One region of the Arthrobacter sp. TJ-270 genome, then DNA from elsewhere that is predicted to be linked to it. Evidence: riboswitches for the same ligand, from Rfam matches in the RefSeq annotation. Region 1 holds a riboswitch; each other region holds the start of a gene.
The links. A riboswitch is a leader RNA that binds a small molecule or an ion and turns the genes downstream of it on or off. The one in region 1 is predicted to bind cyclic di-AMP.
Positions count from the first base shown of each region.

Region 2: another riboswitch for cyclic di-AMP. It lies ahead of AC4D2M_RS00180 (C40 family peptidase); the one in region 1 lies ahead of AC4D2M_RS12030 (M23 family metallopeptidase).
Region 3: another riboswitch for cyclic di-AMP. It lies ahead of AC4D2M_RS03965 (M23 family metallopeptidase); the one in region 1 lies ahead of AC4D2M_RS12030 (M23 family metallopeptidase).

Region 1 covers NZ_JBZCNB010000006.1:32,892-40,330, forward strand. The annotation lists gene AC4D2M_RS12005 (cold-shock protein) at 1-144, shown strand, start outside; gene AC4D2M_RS12010 (DUF3027 domain-containing protein) at 150-698, shown strand; gene AC4D2M_RS12015 (MFS transporter) at 732-2,018, shown strand; gene serC (phosphoserine transaminase) at 2,015-3,142, opposite strand; gene AC4D2M_RS12025 (iron-dependent transcriptional repressor DtxR) at 3,382-4,086, shown strand; cyclic di-AMP (ydaO/yuaA leader) riboswitch at 4,209-4,397, shown strand; gene AC4D2M_RS12030 (M23 family metallopeptidase) at 4,402-5,433, shown strand; cyclic di-AMP (ydaO/yuaA leader) riboswitch at 5,586-5,737, shown strand; gene AC4D2M_RS12035 (NlpC/P60 family protein) at 5,743-6,549, shown strand; gene AC4D2M_RS12040 (NlpC/P60 family protein) at 6,577-7,401, shown strand.
Region 2 covers NZ_JBZCNB010000001.1:36,568-44,006, reverse strand. The annotation lists gene modA (molybdate ABC transporter substrate-binding protein) at 1-663, opposite strand, end outside; gene AC4D2M_RS00210 (TOBE domain-containing protein) at 660-1,094, opposite strand; gene AC4D2M_RS00205 (YceD family protein) at 1,312-1,845, shown strand; gene rpmF (50S ribosomal protein L32) at 1,848-2,051, shown strand; gene rnc (ribonuclease III) at 2,109-2,831, shown strand; gene mutM (bifunctional DNA-formamidopyrimidine glycosylase/DNA-(apurinic or apyrimidinic site) lyase) at 2,847-3,851, shown strand; gene AC4D2M_RS00185 (YtxH domain-containing protein) at 3,929-4,210, shown strand; cyclic di-AMP (ydaO/yuaA leader) riboswitch at 4,350-4,507, shown strand; gene AC4D2M_RS00180 (C40 family peptidase) at 4,512-5,492, shown strand; gene AC4D2M_RS00175 (ABC transporter ATP-binding protein) at 5,675-6,595, shown strand; gene AC4D2M_RS00170 (ABC transporter permease) at 6,595-7,439, shown strand, end outside.
Region 3 covers NZ_JBZCNB010000001.1:827,222-834,660, forward strand. The annotation lists gene rpmG (50S ribosomal protein L33) at 1-47, opposite strand, end outside; gene rpmB (50S ribosomal protein L28) at 47-283, opposite strand; gene AC4D2M_RS03940 (glucose-1-phosphate adenylyltransferase family protein) at 534-1,670, opposite strand; gene AC4D2M_RS03945 (MarR family winged helix-turn-helix transcriptional regulator) at 1,667-2,164, opposite strand; gene AC4D2M_RS03950 (SGNH/GDSL hydrolase family protein) at 2,193-3,002, opposite strand; gene AC4D2M_RS03955 (hypothetical protein) at 3,008-3,247, opposite strand; gene AC4D2M_RS03960 (diacylglycerol/lipid kinase family protein) at 3,361-4,359, shown strand; gene AC4D2M_RS03965 (M23 family metallopeptidase) at 4,408-5,217, opposite strand; cyclic di-AMP (ydaO/yuaA leader) riboswitch at 5,239-5,417, opposite strand; gene AC4D2M_RS03970 (siderophore-interacting protein) at 5,545-6,612, opposite strand; gene AC4D2M_RS03975 (ABC transporter ATP-binding protein) at 6,723-7,439, opposite strand, start outside.

The DNA.
Region 1 (7,439 bases):
GACATGGCCGTGATCACCGAAGACCTGATCCGTTTGCTGGATGATGTCTCCAACGGACTGCGTCGCGGCCGGTACCCCGACAAATCTCACTCCGCAAAGGTTGCCGCAGTGCTGCGCGCCGTCGCGGATGACCTGGACGTTTAAGTCCCATGACTGAATCCCCGGCGTCGACGGAAACAGCGGAAGCAGGACCAGCTGAATCAGCGGTCCCGGCAGTCCCCGCTGTTCCCGCGGCCAAGCGCAGGCCCATCCGGAAGCCGTCCAAGCCGGATGCTGTGCTGGCTGCGGCGGTGGAGACCGCGCGCAACGGTGTGCTCGAAATTGCAGGGGACACTCCAGTGGGGGAGCACCTGGGCGCTTTCCCCGAAGCCGAGCGACTGGTCACGCATCGTTTCGTCGCGAATGTTCCCGGCTACGTGGGCTGGCACTGGTTCGCCACCCTCGCGAGGATTCCCCGCGGCAAGGACGTGACCATCTGCGAAGTAGGCCTGCTGCCCTCGGAAGAAGCGCTCCTGGCTCCGGACTGGGTTCCGTGGTCCGAACGCGTGCGCCCGGAGGACACCCCCGACAACGTTGGAACCGAGGAGGACGCCGCGCCGGTTCCGAGTACCGACGTCACCGTTGACGGCGAAGCCGCGGACGAGCACGCCCCGGATGAAGACCCAAGCACCCCCGGAGACGACTCCCCGGTTGCCTAGGGTGGAAAGAACCGCAGGAAGGAGCCTTGCCTGATGGGCATGTTCCGATCCCTGCACATCCACAACTACCGGCTCTGGTTCATCGGTGCACTCATCTCCAATGTGGGTACGTGGATGCAGCGCACCGCCCAGGACTGGCTGGTCTACGACATCCTTACGGACCAGGACGCCGCGGCGATGGGAATCGTCATGGCCCTGCAGTTGGGTCCCCAGCTCTTCATCGCCCCGTGGGCAGGGCTGATCGCTGATTCAGTCGATCGCCGCAAGTTGCTGATCGGAACACAGAGCGCCATGGCGGTGCTCGGCGTCGGCCTCGGTATCCTCGTGGTGCTTGGGTTGGCGGAACTCTGGCATGTCTACGCGTTCGCGCTCGCACTGGGTCTTGTCTCCGCAATTGACGCTCCCGCCCGCCAGGCCTTCGTCTCCGAATTGGTGCGCGACGAATACCTGCCCAACGCCGTAGCCCTCAACAGTGCTTCCTTCAACGGTGCACGGATGTTCGGGCCCGCCATCGCCGGACTGCTCACGGTCGCCGTCGGCCCGGGCTGGGTGTTCCTGATCAACGCCGTGACGTTCGGCGCGATGATCTTTGTCCTTGGAACCATCCGCCGAAGTGAACTGCGCGTCCTCAACCGCTCCGCGCCCGGACGCGGCAAAATCCGGGCGGGGTTTCGCTACGTGCGGCAGCGCCCGGACCTCATGATGGTGATGTTCGCGATCTTCGTCGTCGGGACCTTCGGCCTAAACTTCGCGGTGTACATCGCCGCAATGGCGCGCACCGAGTTCAACACAGGCGCCGGAATCTTCGGCACGCTGTCCTCGATCATGGCGGTCGGTTCGGTGGCCGGCGCCCTGCTCTCCGCGCGGCGGGAACGGCCGCGCCTCAGATTCGTCTTCGGGGCGGCGGGAGCGTTCGGTCTGGCGTGCATGCTGGCGGCGCTCGCGCCCACCGTCTGGCTCTTCGGCGTCGCGCTGGTCCCTGTGGGGCTCTTCGCGCTCACCCTGATGACCAGCGCCAACGCGTACGTTCAGACGACTACCGTGCAGGAGATGCGCGGGCGGGTGATGGCTCTGTACTTTGCGATTTTCCTCGGCGGAACGCCCATTGGGGCGCCCATTGTGGGGTGGGTGACCAACGCCTTCGGTCCACGGTGGGGGCTTGTGGTGGCCGCCGTGTCAGGCTTCATCGCCGCTATTGCCGGGCTGGTCTGGGTGTGGCGGTCTCACCACGTCACCGTGCGGCTGGTTCACTCCGCCCCACGGCGGCTCAGGTTGACCCTGGCCGCCACGGCGCGAAACACGGCGGAGCGGAACGGCTAGGAGCGTTCCACCACGTAGTCGATGCACTGCAGCAACGCCGACACGTCGGCGGGCTCGATCGCCACGAAGGTTGCGATGCGCAGCTGGTTGCGGCCTAGCTTCCGGTACGGCTCGACGTCGACAATCCCGTTCGCCCGCAGGGTCTTCGCCACAGCTGAGGCGTCAACGGTGTCATCGAAGTCGACGGTGGCGATGACGTTGGAACGGTGGTCCGGATTCTGCACAAACGGGGTGGCAACGGCGGAGGCGTCTGCCCAGCTGTATACGCGGCCCGCGGAATCGGCGGTGCGCTTCGCGGCGAAGTCGAGGCCGCCGTTGCCGTTGAGCCATTCGATCTGCGCGTTCAGCGTGACAAGAGTGGCAAGCGACGGGGTGTTGTACGTCTGATTGAGCCGCGAATTGTCAATGGCTGTCTGGAGGTCGAGGAAATCTGGGATCCAGCGACCCGATGCCTTGATTGCAGCTGCCCGTTCCAGCGCTGCGGGGGAGAACAGGCCAAGCCAGAGACCGCCGTCGGACGCGAAGTTCTTCTGCGGAGCGAAGTAGTAGACGTCTGCCTGGGAGACGTCCACCGCAAGCCCGCCTGCCGCGGAGGTCGCGTCGATGGCAACGAGCGCGCCGTCGTCTGCTCCGCTCACGCGTTCAACGGGCGCCGCCACACCGGTGGAGGTCTCATTCTGTGGCCAGGCGTAGAAGTCGACGCCGGACTCGGCGGTGGGAGCCGGTCGTGAACCGGGCTCGGAGGTGATCACTGTGGACTCCCCGAGGAAGGGTGCCTTGGACGTTGCCGCAGCGAATTTGGACCCGAACTCACCGAAGGAGAGGTGCTGTGCGCGGGATTCGACGAGGCCGAACGAGGCGACATCCCAGAATGCAGTGGATCCGCCGACACCGAGGACAACCTCGTAGCCCTCAGGAGCGCCGAAGAAATCCATCAGGCCGGACCGCACCGATCCGACCAGGTTCTTTACGGGGGCCTGACGGTGAGAGGTTCCGAGCAGTGCGCTACCTGCACTCTTGAGAGCGTCCAGCTGCTCCGGACGGATCTTGGAGGGACCCGCGCCGAACCGTCCATCCTGCGGCAGCAGCTCGGCGGGGATGCGGATATCGGCGGAAGTGCTCATGGTTGCTCCAGGACGTTTACTTGTGATGTGGGGTCGCAGACCATTCTGCCCCAGCGATTCCGTCGCGGGTGCATTATGACCGCTCGGTTCGGTGGCAAACGACAACCGTCAAACGGGCCAACTAAATGGGTTAACCTTGTGGGGCGTAGGGATGACGACGGCGGCCCACCTTCCAGGGACTGCAGGCAACCGCTGCATCAACGCTCAATCCGCACCAGTGCCAAGGAGCTGAACCCCGCATGACGGACCTCATCGACACTACCGAGATGTACCTGCGGACCATCCTTGAGCTCGAGGAAGAAAACATCGTGGCCCTGCGTGCGCGCATCGCAGAGCGCCTTCGCCACTCAGGACCCACGGTGTCTCAGACGGTGGGCCGGATGGAACGCGACGGGCTGGTTGTGGTGACCGGCGATCGTCACCTTGAACTGACCGAACTCGGACGTCGGCGGGCCACCGAGGTGATGCGCAAGCACCGGCTGGCTGAACGACTGCTCTCCGATGTCATCGGTCTTGACTGGGCCTATGTCCACGACGAGGCGTGCCGGTGGGAACACGTCATGAGTGAGCGGGTCGAACGGCGCCTCTACGAATTGCTTGGAAAGCCGACGGAGTCGCCCTACGGCAATCCCATTCCCGGGCTTGAAGCGATCGGCGGAACGCCCTCCGAAACCGTGACCCTCGGTGTGTGTACCCTCAGCGAAGCCCTGGCGACGAATATCGCCGGGTCAGCTGTGACTCTTATCCGTCTGGCTGAACCTATCCAGGTCGATCCGGAACTGCTCACGCAGTTGGATGAGGGTGGCCTGCGACCCGGAGCGTCCATGACCCTGCAGGCGGCGGGGGATTACGTGTCCGTTCGGGTGCCTGGTGTGGAGGGCGCACTGGAACTGCCGCCGGAAGTCGCCTCACACGTTTTCGTGGCGGTTCATCCCCAGTCTTGACGAAATGAGGGGAAAGCTCTGGATTGCCTAAGGTTATCCACAGTTTGGTAACGAAACGATTACGCTCGACCTCACCGGTTTTATAGTTGATACCTGGCGCTGATACTCCAGCGTTACCTGGTTCGCATGCCTAACCCTGTCAGCGAACGCAGTGTTGAACAGATGACAGGGGCGGAGGACCCACCACCGGTTATGGCTCGCCATGGCCCTGGGGTGAAGTGCCGGGTGCTGCCATAACGGAAGTATCCCGAACCGAGTTTTCTCATACTCGAACCCGACAGCTAACTTCGCAGGCGAAAATGAGAAAGGGTCTCCTTGTCGAACACTGCTTCGGGGCGCCGCCGTGCAGGCACCCCGGTTGCTGAAGCACGGCCCCGCGACGCCCACAGGCGTCACCGCGCCGAGCGAACCGCCCACCTCACAGCCCGCCACGTCGCTGTGCCCCACCTCACAGCGCCCCACGTCGCTGCTGTGCCGGTCACGTCAGCTGTCCAGGAGTTCAAGACCCCGACGGCGGCGGTTGCTGCGTGCCCAGCTGCGCCGATGTCCCGGCGCGAGGCCCGCAACGTCTCCGAAGCCCCGGCACAATCCGCGCCTGGGGCCCAGTCCACTAATGGCCTCCGTCCCCGGGACGCGCAGCGGATCGAACGACGACGCCGCGCCGTCACCGTACGCCGGGATATTTCCCTGGCAGGGCTTAGCCAGAAGGTTGCCATTGCCGCCGCTGCATCCGGAATGGTCCTCACCGTCGCGCTGCCCACAACCGCAGCGGTTGCGCCTTCCGACGCACTGGCCGTTTCCGCTCCGGCTGAGCAGGACGAACCACAGCGGGTTCAGGCCGCCGCGGGTGCGGATGTCTCGTTCCACCGGGCTGGGCTGCACGGGAAGTTCGACCCCGACGCAAAGCTCGCCGAAATGGTCTCCGCTTCGGGCAGTGACATCGTGACCGCAGAATCCAAAGGTTCCCTCTCCGCGCCACTGGACGGCGGAGTAATGAGCTCGCCCTTCGGTACCCGAATCAGCCCCATCACCGGCACCGGTGAGCTCCACACGGGGCAGGATATGAGCGAAGCCTGCGGAACGGCCGTGAAGGCTGCAGCGGCCGGCACAGTGACCTTCGCAGGGTGGCACGCGCACGGCGGCGGCAATCGCGTCGTCGTGCAGCACGCCAACGGCCTTGAGACCACCTACAACCATCTGTCAGCGATGGACGTGACAGTCGGTCAGGTTGTTGACCGCGGCGAAGCTATCGCATGGGTGGGATCCACCGGTGCTTCTACCGGATGCCACCTGCATTTCGAGGTCCTTGTAGACGGCAAGAACGTCGACCCGCTCGGTTGGCTTTGAACGGTTTCAATATCGTCGTAACCGGGAACACACCGTTCCGTGATCGGAATGTGACATACCTCAATTTCTGGGGTAGCGTTCAACTCGTGCCGGATCGCAGGGGGTTCGGCACTCTCGCGCAGATCGCCTAGCTCTGCCACTGCACGAGGTCCGTTCGTAAATCGCATGGCAGGGGCGGGGGAACCAATTGCGGGCTTCTTTTCAGAAGTCCTTGGGGTTAAGTCGCAGGATTTGAGACGATCCGCGGCCGGGTGACTCCCATCCGAATCCGACAGCTCACCTCGCAGGCGTAGGGAGAGGCAATTTAACGTGTCAAACAGCTCTGCGCTGGGCCGCCACCGTGCGGTGCCGGTTCATACCAACTCGCTCGCAGCCATCTCGAAGGCTGTATCTTCGAACGCAGGTTCCGTAGGACGCCAGGCAGCGGTCATTGTGGCAGCTTCAGGCTTGGTCCTGACAGCCGGACTTCCGGCCCACGGCGCATCCGACGCCCAGCGTTCGGCCCAGGCTGTCAAGACGCTCAGCGCAGTCGCCGTTCAGCCCACCGCAGTCAGCGCTTCTGCTGATGCGGCTGTCACCTTCGAGCGTGCGGCCGTCGAGGCCGTAGCTGCTCCGGTTGTCGAAGCCGTCGAGGACGCTCCTGTCGCAGTGCAGACTGAGGTTGTTGAGGCCGCCCCGGTCCCGGTCGTCGAGACCGTTGTCGAGGTCGCAACGCCGGCCGTCCAAGTTGCGGCAGCAGCTCCGGCCCAGGCAAAGGTAGAGACCGCCGCCGTTGAGACTCCCGCTCCTGTCAAGGCACCCAGCGCCAGTGGCGTCGGTGCAGCGCTGGTCGGCTCGGCCTACTCCCAGATCGGTGTCGCACAGGATTGCACCGCGATGGTTGAGAAGGCCCTCCGCTCAATCGGCAAGTCCGTAGGCGACATCGCTCCGAGCGACTTCTTCGCCTTTGGATCCGTCGTTCCCACTCCCGCTCCCGGTGACCTCGTGGTCTCCGGTGGTCACGTCGCGATCTACGTCGGCAACGGCCAGGTCATCAGCGGTGGCCTGAACGGTATGAACACCGGTCTTCACAGCCTGTCCGATCTCTCTGGCTACAGCTTCGTCCGCGTCAGCTAAGAACCAGAAAACCTGGAGCTCACACATATGACCCCGAACACCCGTGCCATCGCGCGCCACCGCGCCGAAGTGCAGCGATCAGCCCCTCTCTCCACCATTGCGCGCGCCGTCAGCGACAACGCCGGGGGCGTAGGCCGCCAGGCAGCCGTCATCGCCGCAGCATCCGGACTGGTTCTTACCACCGGCGTCGCTGCAAACGCGGTGGAACTGCCATCGGAGCGCAACACCGTCACCACCACGCTCGAGGTTCAGCCCGCCACGGCGCCGGTCCAGGCACCTGCGGACGCTGAGATATCCTTCAACAAGGCGGCCGTCAAGGCTGTCGCCGCTCCTGAGGTGGTTGCCCCTGTAATTCAGCCGCAGGCGGAAACGATTGAGATCGCTCCCGCTGTGGCACCGCTTGTCGAGGCAGAGCCCGCGGTAATCGAGCCCGCAGTAGCAGTGGAAACAACGGCCACTGTCGCCGCGCAGCCAGCCGTCGCCAAGACGCCTGCCCCCGCAGCGGCACCCCAGGCGTCCTCGGGCGTAGCCGCTACCATCGCTTCTGCCGCGAAGGCGCAGCTCGGAGTGACCCAGGACTGCACCCGCCTCGCCAGCAACGCCCTCGCCGCTGCAGGCATCAACTTCCACGGGTGGCCGGCCGGTTACCTCTCCCTCGGCCGCACGGTCAGCGCCGCAGAAGCCATTCCCGGTGACCTCATTTACTATGCCGACGGCGGGATGGGACTGGCCCACATCGCTGTTTACATCGGCGGCGGCCAGGCCGTCCATGGCGGATTCAACGGCAACCAGACCGTCATCGCGCCTTCCGAACTCGGATCGGGCCCTGTGTTCATCCGTGTCGGCGGCTAATCCTCCGACAGATTCGTAAATGCCCCTCACCGTCTCCG
Region 2 (7,439 bases), on a different contig from region 1:
CGAACCGGTCGCCGCAATGGGGTAGGCATTCCGGGCCTGTGCGGCAGCATCGAGGGGCACACCGTCGACGGCGCCGCCTGCCGCCTGTACATCTGTCACGTAGACAAGGCCTGCGTCGGCTTGCCCCGAGGAAACCTTGCCGAGGACGTCCGTGACCGAACCTTCCTCGCTGACAGGTTCGATGGAAACGCCGGCGGCTTGCTGGACCTTCATGGCCGCTTCGCCGCACGGCACCTGCGCCGCGCACAACACCACCGAAATAGCCGGGTCAGCGAGCGACTCCATCGAGTCAATGCCAAGCGGGTTCCCCTCTGCCACTGCGATCGTCAGGACGTTGGTGGCGAAGGTCCGGGATCCGGACGCCAGCAGCCCTTCAGCGGCAACCTTCTCCATCGTTGCAGTATTGGCCGATGCGAACACGTCGGCGGGTGCGCCCGCGATGATCTGCGTTGCGAGGTCGGAGGAGCCGGCAAAATTCAGCTGGACACTCACCCCGGGATGATCGGCTTCGAACTCCGAGGACATCTCCTCGAAGGGCGCCTGCAGTGAGGCCGCAGCGTATACATGGAGCGTGTCCTCCGCTGCAGGGCTCGTGCTGCCGCAGGCTGCCACGACAAGCACGACGACGGCCCCGTTCGCCGCACGGAGCAGCCGGTGCATCATCGCGGTCCGTCCGGAAGGCGCGTTGCCGGGGTGGTTTCGGCTGTGGCTGTCTCCACGATCACATTGGTCGCTTTGATGACGGCCACCGCGACCGTGCCGGGTTCTATCCCAAGCTCGCGCACGGCTTCGCTGCTCATGAGGGACACGACCCTGTGCGGCCCGCACTGGAGCTCCACCTGGGACATCACCCGGTCGCTGATCACTTCGGTAACCAGCCCGACGAAACGGTTGCGCGCAGAGGTGGCCACGCTGGACAGGTCCGAGGGAAGCACGGCACGATCCCGAGCCAACCGGGCCAGTCCCAGCCCGTCAACCGAGAGAACACCCGAGGATCGCGAGGCGGACAGTGTTCCGTCTTCTACCCAGCGACGCACCGTATCTGAGCTGACGCCGAGGAACTGTGCAGCATCCCGCACACGTATCTGAGTCATAATTCCAAACTTAGCGTGGTATTTGCGAGGATTGTTCTCCCGATGCCACAGATTTCCTATTCGCCAGGCGTGCGAGAGACCCACCGGTTTGGGGTGGGGCTTCGTTTCGGGCTAAGATGGTTCGTCGGTCACATGTTCTACAGGAGTTTTCATTAGAAGCGATCTCAGTTCGCCCCTGGTCTTCAGTGTCAGGGATCTCGGGCGCAGCCCGGGGAGCATGCGAACAGTCGAAGAACATGTGCCCGCACCGAAGGATTTTGGTGTGGCGCTCATCGGCGTTCAGGAAGGCTCCGAAGTGGAGTTGGACCTGAGGTTCGAGGCTGTACATGAGGGGATCCTGGTATCGGGAACCGTATACGTCGAAGTAACTGGCGAATGCGGCCGATGCCTTGACCCGCTCAGCTATGGCAGCAGTGTCGATGTGCAGGAACTCTTCTACTACGACGCCCCTGAGTCGGCGGAGGATGAAGAGGAGGACGTGCAGCGCCTGGTTGAGAACGACACCGTCGATCTTGAGCCGGTACTGCGGGATGCGGTAGTAACATCGTTGCCGTTCCAGCCGGTATGCCGGGAGGACTGCCAGGGTCTGTGTGCTGAATGCGGTGCACGCCTGGAAGAGGATCCCGGACACCAGCACGAGGTCCTCGACCCCCGCTGGGCTGCTCTGACAGGGTTGGCCGGCGCGGCCGCCGGCCCTGAGGCAGCGGAACCAGAAGTTAAGACAGAGTCAGACAAGAGAGAAGAGAGTTAGTCGTGGCTGTTCCCAAGCGGAAAATGTCCCGCTCGAATACGCGTGCACGCCGGTCCCAGTGGAAGGCTGTTGCTCCCAAGCTGGTGAAGACGGTGGAGAACGGTCGCGTCACCTACAGCCTTGCCCACCAGGCCAAGGTTGTCACCGACTCCGCCGGTACCGAGCTGTTCCTTGAGTACAAGGGCCGCAAGGTAGCCGACGTCTAAATGCTGACGGCACCGCTTCACGGTGCTGCCGGCAACGATCGCGAAAGCGTCGCCCGCGTGGAAAGTTCTGAAGATCTTTTGAAGCGTCTCGGTGTCAGTATTGACGCCGAGACGCTTCGTCTTGCCCTGACGCATCGCTCCTACGCGTATGAGCAGGGCGGCATCCCCACCAACGAACGGCTCGAGTTCCTGGGCGACGCAGTCCTTGGACTCTCGGTCACGGATGCCCTGTATCGGGACAATCCGGATCTGTCCGAGGGCGAGCTCGCCAAGAGGCGCTCCGCCGTCGTCAGTACCCGCGCCCTCGCCGAGATTGCCCGTGGTCTCGGCCTCGGGCAACACATCCTGCTGGGGCAGGGCGAAAAGCTCACCAACGGCTGGAACAAGTCGTCCATCCTTGCCGACACGATGGAAGCCATCATCGGCGCCACCTACCTCAGTAGTGGCATGGAGACGGCGAGGCGCCTGGTCATGCGCATCATCGGCCCTGTGTTGGAAGACGCTGCAGCGCTCGGTGCCGGAACGGACTGGAAAACCAGTATTCAGGAAATCGCCGCCGCGCAGCGGATGGGCGTCATCGACTACAAGGTCACCGGATTCGGTCCCGATCACGACCGCAGGTTTGAAGCGGTGCTTGTCATCGGCGGTACCAGTTATGGTTCCGGCTCCGGCCGCTCCAAAAAGGAAGCCGAGCAAGAGGCGGCGGCGGCCTCCTGGAAGCTGCTGCAGCTAGGGAACGTCGATGCGCACGCTGACGCGGAGGCACGTCAGTCCACGTGATCCCGGGAGCTTGTGATGCCTGAACTTCCCGAGGTGGAGGTTGTACGCCGGGGGCTCGCACGCTGGGTCAGCGGGCGCCGCATCGAGGCGGTAGACGTTCTCGACCCCCGCTCAATCCGCCGTCATGCCCTCGGCACTGAGGACTTCAGAGGCAACCTTGTCGGCGCCCGCGTCACAGATGCGGTACGCCGTGGGAAATTTCTCTGGTTGCCGCTCGCTACGGATGACGGCGACATCGGTGACCCTATGTCGTCGTACCCGCCGCCTCCGGCCGGCCTCACGGCCGGCACGGAACAGATAGCGCTGATGGCGCATCTAGGCATGAGCGGACAGCTTCTGGTCGAAGACCACACCCAGCCCGACGAAAAGCACCTGAAGGTACGGCTGCGGCTGTCCACAGTTTCCGGAGGCGAACCGCTACCGGAAGAGCTCCGCTTCGTTGATCAGCGAATCTTCGGTGGCCTCTTCGTTACTAGCATGGTGCCCACCTCGGACGGGCTTCCGGGTGGACTGGGGGAGTGTCCAGCGCCACTGGTGCCGCTCGAAGCGGCGCACATCGCGCGGGACCCGCTGGACCCGGCATTTTCCTTCGAGGAGTTCTACCGGAAGCTGCGCGCCCGGCGCACCGGTTTGAAGCGTGCACTGCTCGACCAGACTCTGGTTTCGGGAGTCGGCAACATTTACGCGGACGAGTCGCTGTGGGCTGCCAGACTGCACTATGCGCGTCCCACGGACACTCTCCGCCGGGCGGAAGCTGCCCGGCTGCTCACGTCCTGCCGCGACGTGATGGCTCGCGCGCTCGACGCAGGAGGCACGAGCTTCGATTCCCTCTACGTGAACGTCAACGGCGCCTCCGGTTACTTTGAACGCTCACTGAACGCCTATGGCAGGGAACGCGACCCTTGCCGGCGATGCTCGGCAGACGGTCTGGACTCGCGCATCCGGCGCGACACCTTCATGAACCGTTCCTCATATACCTGCCCACGATGCCAGCCGAGGCCCCGCAACGGACGGTGGTAAGTATCCCCTGACGTGACAAAAGTAAGTATGCTGATTAGATTCGATATCTCAGTATCCGACACGTCAGGAGTAACGCGATGAAGAACAAGTTGGTTTTTGCAGCAGGCATGGCGGCAGGCTACGTTCTGGGCGCCCGGGCCGGTCGTGCCAGCTATGAGCAGATCAAGGTCAAGGCCAACGAGCTGTGGAACAGTCCGAAGGTGCAGGGCAAGGTTTCCCAGGCGTCGGAGACCGTGAAAGCCAAAGCTCCCGAGGTTCAGGCGCAGGCTGAGCAGGCACTGAAGAAGGCCCAGTCGGCGATGCACCGTGGCGGCGATAACGAAGCTTCAAAAGACCCGAACGCCGAATACAAGATCTGACCGGATTCTGCGGCACGTGTGATCAGCCTCTCCGTGATCGAAACGTGACAATTCAATGAAAGGTATGTAACGTTATGGACACGCCGGGTTCAAAAGCCCGGCTTCCTTCTGGTGGATTGCCTAATCCTGCCGCCGCTGGAAGGTCCGTTCGCTACACACTGCGGCAGGAGCGGGGGAACCAGATTAGCGGACTTCTGTGAAGTCCTAGGGGTGAAGACGCACCGGCTCTGTGCCGGTCGTCCGGGTGGCTCCCATCCGAATCCGACAGCTAACTCCGCAGGCGTTGGGAGAGGCTATTTCCGTGTCCAAAAACCGTCATATCGCGCGCCACCGTGCAACTCCGCCCAGCACCATGCAGATCGTGTCCAAGGCAGTCAGCTCGCACGCTGGCACCGTTGGCCGCCCTGCAGCTGTAGTTGTAGCAGCCTCCGGCATCATGTTCGGAGCCGCCCTTCCGGCCAGCGCGGGAACCACCACCACTTCTGCCACCGTCCCGGCCGCTGAGGTAAGCGTGCAGGCAGCAGTGGCGCCCGTCGCCCCGGCCCCCGTTGTTCAGGCTCCGGCTGCTCCGGCACCTGCTGTGAACGCTCCGACCCACACCGTTCAGGCCGGAGACACCCTCGGCGCCATCGCCGGCAACTACGGTGTCAGCCTCGATGCCATCTTCGCTGCGAACGGCCTCGGCTGGGAGTCAATCATCTACCCGGGCCAGGTCATCAGCTTGTCCGGCAGCGCCGCAGCCGCTCCGGCTCCTGCCGCGGCTGCACCCGCTCCTGCTGCACCCGCTCCTGCTGCAGCCGCTCCGGCTCCTGCCGCGGCTGCACCCGCTCCGGCTCCTGCTGCACCCGCTCCGGCACCGGCTCCCGCACCTGCACCGCAGGTTCAGGCTGCTCCGGCACCGGCAGAGACCAGCACCATGAACATCACCACCGCGTCCTCCAAGATCACCGTGGCTGATGGTTCTTCAAGCGGCGCAGGCGCATCGATCCTCGCTTCTGCCCGGGCGCAGCTCGCCGGTGGCGCTGTTCAGGACTGCACCCGCCTCGTTGAGATCGCAATGGCTGCAGCCGGGAAGCCTGTCGGTGACCTCGGCCCCATGCAGTTCGCAGGCTACGGCGCGCAGGTAAGCACCCCGGCACCGGGTGACCTCGTCATCACCGGTGGCCACGTGGCTGTTTACGCTGGCGGTGGCCAGGTCATCAGCAGCGGCATGAATGGTGCAAACCTCACCATGCAGCACCCGCTGAGCGACCTCGCCGGCGCGTTCTTCGTGCGCGTCTAGTCTTCGGACTAGCCTTTCTCCCTGGGGAGGACCTGAAAAGGTCCTCCCCAGCGGTGTTTAAGCGCCGGTTACATCACTCGGAGGATTACGCAGAAGGACGGGTTGTCACTCTGCGGGTGCCGCTGCACCTCGGTATAGGCTGTGCTCCTCAGAGTGCGACGCGCGGGAGGTAATGCCCTGCCATGGAACCGGAACACGTCATCCGGGCTTCGCGCCTGGTCAAGAGATTCGGCTCGGTCATGGCGCTGACGGGGCTTGACCTGCGCGTCCGGGCCGGTGAAGTTCACGGGTTCCTCGGCCCCAACGGTGCCGGGAAGTCCACCACCCTCCGGCTGTTGCTTGGACTCATGCGTCCTACCAGCGGCTCCGTCCGGGTCCTGGGTCTGGACCCGTGGACTGAACCCATTCACGCGCGCCGGGACATTGCCTATGTGCCGGGTGATGTGAATCTTTGGCCGGACCTGAGTGGAGGTGAGGTGATTGATCTGATTACCGGCCTCCGCGGCGGCGCGGACGAGAGACTGCGCCGCGAGCTTATTGAGGAGTTCGACTTTGATCCCCGACGCCGGGCACGGACCTATTCAAAGGGCAACCGCCAGAAAGCTGCGCTGATCGCGGCGTTCGCGCGGCCCGCGCGCCTCTACCTGCTGGACGAGCCGAGCGCGGGTCTTGATCCCGTCATGGATGCTGTGTTCCGACGACAGGTGCAGCGCGTAAGCGCGGAGGGTGCAACTGTCCTGCTTTCCAGCCATATTCTGAGCGAGGTGGAGCAGCTTTGCGAGCGCATCACCATCATTCGTGCCGGGACAGTGGTTGAATCCGGCGCCCTGTCCGAACTTCGGCACCTCCGCCGCACTCGCTTTCTCGTGGCAGGGGCGCAGACAGCAGATGTTCTGGAAGGCCTCCCCGGTGTTTATGACCTGTATACGGTGCCCGGCGGCACCCAGTTCGACGCTGACCAGGCACACCTGCCGGCCGTGCTGGCCCACCTTTCACGGGCCGGACTGACTGGGATCACAGCAAACCCGCCGTCCCTCGAGGAACTGTTCCTTCGGCACTATACCGAGGCTGGCGACGCGTCTTCCACGGATCGATCACCCTAATGTTCGGGGTCCTGCTGATGCTGCGGATGCACCTGGTCCGCGATCGTTGGTTCCTCCCAAGTTGGATCGGGGGGATCAGTGCGCTCGGGCTACTTGCGGCCGTAGCAGTGTCCACCCAGTTCACCGGTACCGATGAGCGTGCGGCGATCGTGTCAATTGCCTCCGCCAGCCCGGCATTCCTGTTCCTGCGTGGGCTGCCGGACGGCACCGGCCTCGGCTCCGTAGTGTTCTTCCAGGGTTACGCCTTCACGGCTGTCCTGGCAGGACTCCTGGGAGTTTTACTCGTAAGCAGACACACTCGGGCGGAAGAGGAATCCGGTCGTAGTGAGATCCTTGAGTCCACTCCCATTTCCCGCGCAGCCGCACTGGCAGCGACCCTCCTGCTGAGCCTGCTGGCCTTTCTCGTCTTGACCGTTTCCACGGGGCTCGGGTTTGCCGCTGCAGGGCTGCCCCTTGCCGGTTCCATGCGGGCGGGTGCCGCAATAGGCGTCGTCGGGCTCTTCTTTGCAAGCGCTGCGTCGGTCATCGCTCAGCTCATGCCCACGGCCCGCGGCACCAACGGTGTTTCAGCGGCCCTCGTCGGCCTCGCCTACCTGATCAGGGGGATCGGCGACGCCTTGGGGGAGCCTGACGCTGGGCTCCTGAGAGTCGATCCGGCATGGCCATCCTGGTTCTCACCCATCGGATGGGGACAGCGGGTTCGGCCCTTCACGGAAGCCGACGCCCGGCCGTTGTTCATACTGGCCATCGCGGCCGGAGGTTTGTGGCTGATTGCGTTCCTGATCCGGAGTCGCCGGGATCTGGGGGCCAGCCTGCTCGGTGAACGGACGGCAAGGGAAAGGGC
Region 3 (7,439 bases), on a different contig from region 1:
GTGGACTTCAGCTTGATGATCGGACGTACGTCTTTGTCCTTTGCCATTAGAGCTTCACTCCCCGAGCCTGGATCTCAGCGACGACGGCGTCGATACCGCGGACGTCGATGGTCTTGATGCCGCGGGCGGAAACCTGCAGCGTTACGTTACGGCGCAGGGACGGAACCCAGTAGCGCTTCTTCTGAATGTTCGGGTCGAACCTGCGCTTGGTGCGCCGGTGCGAGTGCGAGATGCTGTGCCCGAAGCCCGGCTCGGCCCCAGTCACTTGGCAGTGAGCTGCCATGACGATCCTCCAAAGATTGAATGAAACAGGTAACAGCCAGTGCTACCTGCCATGGAATGCGTTCAGGGGCGTCACCGTCATGACGGTCGAAATGACCGCCGGATGTTCGCGTTTTTCGCGCAACCTGAGCCCCTAACTACCGGACCTCGGACGAGAAAAAGTCCCGAGAACCGGAGCAATTGCGCACGCTCCGCCGCCTGATGCCTTTCCATTCTAGGAGGCAGCCCGCTTTAAGACCAATTGCAGGGCCTCAGCGGCCGTTCGACTCGTCGGGACGCGTGGCCTCGCCGTTGGCGTCAACGACCGTAACAACGTCTGTTTCACCGATCTCGCCGGGACTGAGGTGGGCGCCGGTGTCCACGACAGCCCACCGCAGCACCGTACCCGCAGGGATGCGAACCCGGTCCAGCACCACTGAATGCTCGACGACGGCGCCCTCCTCCACCACTGCGTCAGGCCCTATGACGCTGTGCGTGACGGATCCTGCAATGCGTGCGCCCGGTGAGATGAGACTGGACCCGATCCGCGCAGTGCCCTCGATGAAGGCGGGCAGCCTGCGGGGGCTGGCGCTGAGGATCGGCCATGCGGGATCGTCGAAAGCCAGGCCGTTTCCTGCCAGCAGGTCCATATGAGCACGGTAATAGCTCTTCGGTGTGCCGAGGTCCAGCCAGTAGGAATCGAGCCGGTGCTCTGCGACGGTGCAGTTTTCGACCAGGTACGGGATCAGCTGGTCCCCGTAATCCTCCAGCTCACCCTCCTTTTCATGCAGTTCCTCGAGCGTGTCCAGCAGGACGTCGGTGGAGTAGAGAAAGATCTCTGCCGCCACCACATCGGTGCGGGGTTTCTCCGGTTTGTATTCGAAGGCGGTCACCAGGCCGTCTTCCACCTCTACGACACCGTGTTGGGAGGCATCGCCGTCGAACTGTTTGGTCACCATGGTGAGTACCGCACCGGTGTCCTGGTGGGTCTTGATGACGTCGCGGTAGTCGAGCTGATAGAGGTGGTCAGCGCTGAGGACCAGAACCAGGTCCGGATCGAACTGACGGATGAATTCCGCCTGCCGGTACAGGCCGTCCGCGTTGCCTGCCGCGAAGCCTTCGCCGTGCTCGCCCTGAAAAGGCGACAGCATACGCAGTCCGCCGTTGGTGCGGTCCAGATCCCAGGGACGGCCGTTGGCCAGATGGTCATTAATCGATTTGGGCTGGTACTGCTCCACCACCCAGACATCCGAGATGTGGCTGTGGTGAAGGTTCGAGAGCGGGACGTCGATAAGGCGGTATGTTCCGCCCACCGGCACAACAGGCTTGGCTTTCCTTTCTGTAAGCGCGCCCAACCGTCCGCCGGTGCCTCCAGCCAGAATCAGCGCCAGAACGGACGGCTTGTTCACACCGAACCCGCCGGCTGGGACTGCTTCAGAATCCAGTGGCCGTCATCGAGCCTGGCCAGGATCTTCTTGCCCACCCGCTCAAGGTCAGCAATGTCTCGCTCATCGAGCCCGTGGAAAACCAGCTGCCGGACATGCTCCACATGCTCGACGGCGAGTGACTGCAGGTTGCCAAGGCCTTCCTGGGTGATGGAAGCGGTGGTAACCCGGAGGTCCCTGGTGCTCTGGCTCCGCTGCACCCAGCCGCGGGTCTCCAGCTTTGTGACCACATGACTCAACCGCGAAAGCGAAGCGTTGGACCGGCCGGCGAGCTCACTCATGGGAAGCGTCCGGTCCTCTGCCTCCGAAAGCATGGCGAGGACGTGATAGTCGAACAGGGTGATCTTGGCACGCTTATTCAAATTGGCGTCCAGCGTCCCCGGCAGCATAGTAGCCACGGCATAGAGTGCAAGCCACGCTTGTCTTTCGGCCGGATTCAACCACCGCGCGCCAGTCATGACGATCATTCTCGCAGACGACCGGCTGTCACGGGGACGTTGTTTGCTGTGTCCTAACCGGGTGGGTCAGTTCCGGGTACTTCGCGGTGAACGCGTCCCCGGATGACTGCCTGCGTAGCCGCCTGCCCACCCACGGTCCGAGGTAGTCACGAGCCCACAGGGCATCTTTCCGGAGTTGGACAAGCCGCGAGGCAGCCGGGCGCGCCTCGAGTTCGGGCAGTTCGATACTGTGCGCGGACTTCAGGACTTCCAGAACCCGAACCGCCATGAGCGTATGCCCGGCAGCGGACATATGCATCCGGTCTACGTCCCAGTACCCCCAGTTCTGGAACTCCCGCATCCGCCAGTAGTCAGCCACCTCGGCATCGTGCCGATCCGCGATTTCCCGGACAAGTTCGTTGTAGATGGCTGTGCGCCCGCGGGTTTTGCCGAAAACGGCCGACTTCGACGAGTCGAACCCGGTGAAGAGCACCACAGCGGCACCGCTGTTCCGCAGGCGGGCGATGCCGGCGTCGTACTCTTCGAGAAGCGCGTCCAGGTCGATGGAGGGCCGCAGAATGTCATTGGCGCCTGCATAGATGGTTGCCAGGGTCGGTTTCAGGGCGAGCGCCGCATCGACCTGTTCGGAGAGGATCTGCCGCATCTTCCGGCCGCGGATGGCCAGGTTCGCGTAGCCCCAGGACGGGTCGGCGAGGACCAACTGCTCGGCGACGCGGTCAGCCCAGCCGCGCACGCCGTTGGGACTTTGCGGGTCCCAGTCCCCCACGCCCTCGGTGAAGGAATCGCCAAGAGCGACATAACGATGGGCGAATTCGGTGCCCGGAGACTCAGTGCCCAATAGTGTCAGTCCTCCTCGCCGGAACGGGGACTGGAGTCACCCTCGGCGTGCTGGTTCTCGGCGTCGTACTCGTGCTGGGTGTGGTGCTCGGTCTCGGTGTACGAGCCGTTGAACCCGGTGGTGTCACCGGTGGGACGGGCCGAGGACGGGTTCGGGAACGTGGGAGATCCGCTCAGCGGGTTGCCCTCCTCGGCACCCTCTTCCGGCCCGCTGCCCCGGCCTGCGCTGGATTGGTCCTGTGTCATGACTCCTCCTTCTGGTTTTGACCACCCAGCATAGTCCCGTAAAAACTCTTCGCGCACCGGGTGAGGGGCAGACGCTAAGCTCGATTACAACCACTCTCGTCAGGAGAATACCCATGGCTTCTTTGCCGGACACCGAGTCTGAAACGCGGTCGGAAACGCAGTCGGAATCGCGGACAAAGCGCGCCGCCCTGATCCTCAACCCGGTCAAGCCCACCGAGGAGGATATCCGCGCAATCGTCACGGAACTGAGCCTCGAGAAGGGGTGGCAGGAACCCCTCTTCCTTGAGACCACCGAGGATGATCCGGGGCACGGCCAGGCACAGGAGGCGCTCAGGGAAGGGGTCGACGTCGTCATCGCGGCCGGCGGCGACGGCACCGTACGGTGCGTGGCGGAGGAACTGGCCGGCACGACGACGGCACTCGGCCTGCTGCCGCTGGGCACCGGCAACCTGCTCGCGCGCAACCTCGACATCGACGTCGACGATCCCCGCGGAGCCGTCGAAGCGGCACTCGGTGGCACCGAACGGCTGATCGATGTGGTGCATGTGAATGTGGACCGGGCACAGGACGCGCATGTCTTCCTCGTGATGGCCGGGCTTGGCTTCGACGCTTCGGTGATGGCTGATACCCGCGACGACCTCAAGGACAAGGTGGGCTGGCTCGCATACGTCGACGCCGGCCTCCGGAACCTCCCGGGCAAGCCCTCCAAGGTTCATATCTCGATCGACGGCGGCAAGCGGGTCACCCGCCGCCTACGCAGCGTCATGGGAGGCAACTGCGGAAAGATTATGGGCGGCCTGGAGATCTTTCCGGGCGCCAGGCTCAACGACGGGCTGCTGGACATCATGACCATCGCGCCGCGGGGCAAGTTCGGGTGGTTCGCTGTCGTCGGCAAGCTCCTGGCGCGGGGCAAGGGCAAGGACCCATCGGTGGAGTATTACCAGTGCAAGGCCGCAGAGGTGGAGTCTGACACGCCGCTGGAAATCGAGCTCGACGGCGACCCGCTCGGCCAGGGCACGCACATGTCCTTCCGGGTGGAACCGGACTCGCTGAAGGTGCGGATGCCGTACGGCAAGAAGGACCCGGCGATCCTGACCGACCCGGTGCCGTAGGTCCAACGGGTCAGGGACCCGGCGCGAGCGTCGGGAGCCCGGTAGTCGCTAGAGGTGGCCGCCCGGGTCGACTGTCTTCCCATCGACGACCACTTCAAAATGCAGATGGCAGCCGGTGGAGTTGCCGGTGCTTCCCACTGCGCCGATAGCCTCTGCGCGGTCGATTTTCTCACCAACGGTGGTGCCCAGTGAGGCGAGGTGGTTGTAGGTGGTCTGCAGTCCCCCGCCGTGGTCGATCACAATGCGCTGACCCCCGCCATAGGGGTGCCACCCGGATTCGGTTACGGTGCCTGAGCCCGCGGCAAGTACCGGCGTGCCGCAGGCCCCGGCGAAATCCGTGCCCGTGTGCATTTCCTCGCCGTACCCGCTCATCGGATTGATCCGCTTGCCGTATGCGGAAGCCACCGAAAGCTTGCTCAGCGGCGCACCGAGCGATGGTTCCTCAGCAGGTTTTTCTGCCGGCTCCTTGCTGGGCGCCTCCGCCGGCTTACGGCTGGGTTCGGCTTGGGCGACCGTGATTTCGCCCTCGGATAGCGTCGAAACCTTGCTCTCCCCAGCGGGCATGTCGTTGGGCGACGACGGTGCAACCGACTTGCGGTTGAAATCCACTGCGGCGTCCTCGGGGGCGGTGACGCTCTGCGTCTCGCTCGCCCTCACCAGCCCTGCCTCTGTCAGCAATGGCGGCCCTGCCTGGGTCAGCGCAAGCCCTGACGCAGCTGTGAGGGCTCCGCCGACGCAGAGCAGCGCGCGGACACGGCGCCGTGCACGATCATGGCGGCGCTCAGCGCGTCGGGTCCGACTTCCGGCATGTGTTGGCGATGAACGGTGACCGGCCGAAACAGGCACAGGAGTGCCCACGGAATCATGCTGGGACAAGGGATTGCCTCTCTTGACGCCGGCGAAGTTAGCTGTCGGGTTCGAGCAAGAGTTACTCGGCCTTACCTTGATGGCCGCGCTTGGGCGGGATCAAAGAATTTGCAGGCTTCACCCCAAAGGCAGACCGACTGCCCGGATTGGGTTCTCCGCCCCTGTCTTCGAGGATGAGGAACCGGACAGGTGACAGGGCTAGGCGTACAGTCCGGCGGCCACGATGATACGCATGACCTGGTTCAACGGTACGGCACCCTGCCGAAAGTTACAAATTCGTTATGTGGCGATCACGGGAATTGCGTCCGCCCTGTGCTATCAGAGTTCGGATTTACCCCTACGCCAGTAACCCATGAAAGCGACCTGCTTGCGGTCGATGCCGACGTCTCGCACGAGGTAACGGCGCAACCCTCGGACCACGGCGGCTTCACCGGCAATCCAGGCATAAAACGGCAGCGCGCCCGAAGGCTTGTCCGGGTTCAGCGAGCCGTCAAGGGCCGCGGCATCCAGTAGCTGGGGCGTCTCCCAGAGGATGGTCTTGTCAATGTCGATGTCCTCCGGCTCGGGTCCGGCTGCCCGTTCAGGACCGCCGGCACGGGCTGCCGCGGCAAGTGCCTGCCCTGAGGGTGTGTCGGAGCCCAGGCTCACGCGGAAGGGCGCCGCCAGGGATACCCAGCCCGGGACCCTGACCGCCTGACGAACGGCCGCATCGAGCAGTTCACCGTGCGGACGGCCGCCGCGCACCAGCCAGCTGATACCTACGCCGGAACGGGTCCGGATGTCCTGGCAGTCAGGTCCGTCCGGGACTTCCAGGAACGCGTGGCCGCTGACGTCCTCCGGCAGTGACTCAAGGATGGCGCTGATCGCCGGAACGGCCGTCTCATCCCCCGCGAGCAGAACGTTCTGGGCCAGGCCGGGGCGCCACTCGATGCCGCCGTACGCGCCGGCGGTTGAGCAGGTTGCGGCATGGATGTTTGGCCCGATCAGCCATACCCGGTCGCCCGGCTCAGCCGATGCGGCCCACTGCGAGGCCGGGCCGCCCTTCCCGTCCGCGTCGAAGTGCATCACGAAGTCGACGTCCAGCTCAGGAACCTCCTGATTGCAGCGTGATTCGCGGACCGTGTACGTGCGCATGTCCCCGCGTTCCGCGGGCTGGAGGGAAAGCCACTGCTGGTACCACCCGCTGCCCGCGCCGTCCATGAGCGCGCCGAGGTCCGCGCCTTCACCGCCGGTCGGCGGGATCATAACCTTGATGCGCAGATCCAGGGTGGAACCCTGGACGCCGAAGCCGGAAAGGCAGGCACCACCGAACGTGATGCGACGGAAATTCGCGCTGACGTGCTCCACACGGCTGACCACGACGTTGAACGCGCGGATCGCGGACACGGCCGCCTGTGCACCTGCAACTGCGGCGGGCCGTGGAGTTGCCTCCGGCCCCGTCTCTGACGTTGACTCCGTTCTCGTCCTTCGGGCCCGATGCGCTGTGCTGACTTCTGTCACGATGCTGCCTCCATTGCCGGTGCGGGGAGCCCGTCCTGCGGGTTCGGTAAAAAACCCGTGACGCCCTCAGGGGTGGTCTTTGCGCTTGCATTGCGGGGGGCGGCGTGATGCCGCCCGATGGGCACGACCATCGGCGTGCCCGAAACGGGATCAGGGATAACCTGCGATTCCAGGCCGAAGACCTCGGCGACCGTCTCCGCTGTGACCACCCTCGACGGCGAGCCCTCGGCGACAATGCGGCCGCCCTTCATGGCGATCAGGTGGTCCGCGTAACGCGCGGCGAGGTTCAGGTCATGCAGGACTATTGCGACGGTGGTGCCCGCAGTACGGTTCAGATCCGTGATCAGGTCGAGGACTTCCACCTGGTGCGCCACGTCAAGGAATGTGGTCGGTTCATCCAGAAGCAAAATGTCGGTTTGCTGCGCCAGCGCCATGGCAATCCAGACGCGCTGCCGCTGACCGCCGGAGAGTTCGTCGACGTTGCGGTCTGCGAGCTCCAGCGTGTCGGTGACGCGCAGGGCGGAGGCAACGGCGGCGTCGTCGTCGGCGCTCCACTGCCGGAACCAGCCCTGGTGAGGGTAGCGGCCACGACCCACGAGGTCCACCACCGCGATTCCGTCCGGAGCCACCGGGGTCTGCGGAAGCAGGCCGAGAGTCTTCGCCACCGCGCGGGTGGACAGTGAATGGATGTCCTTGCCGTCCAGCAGCACCGT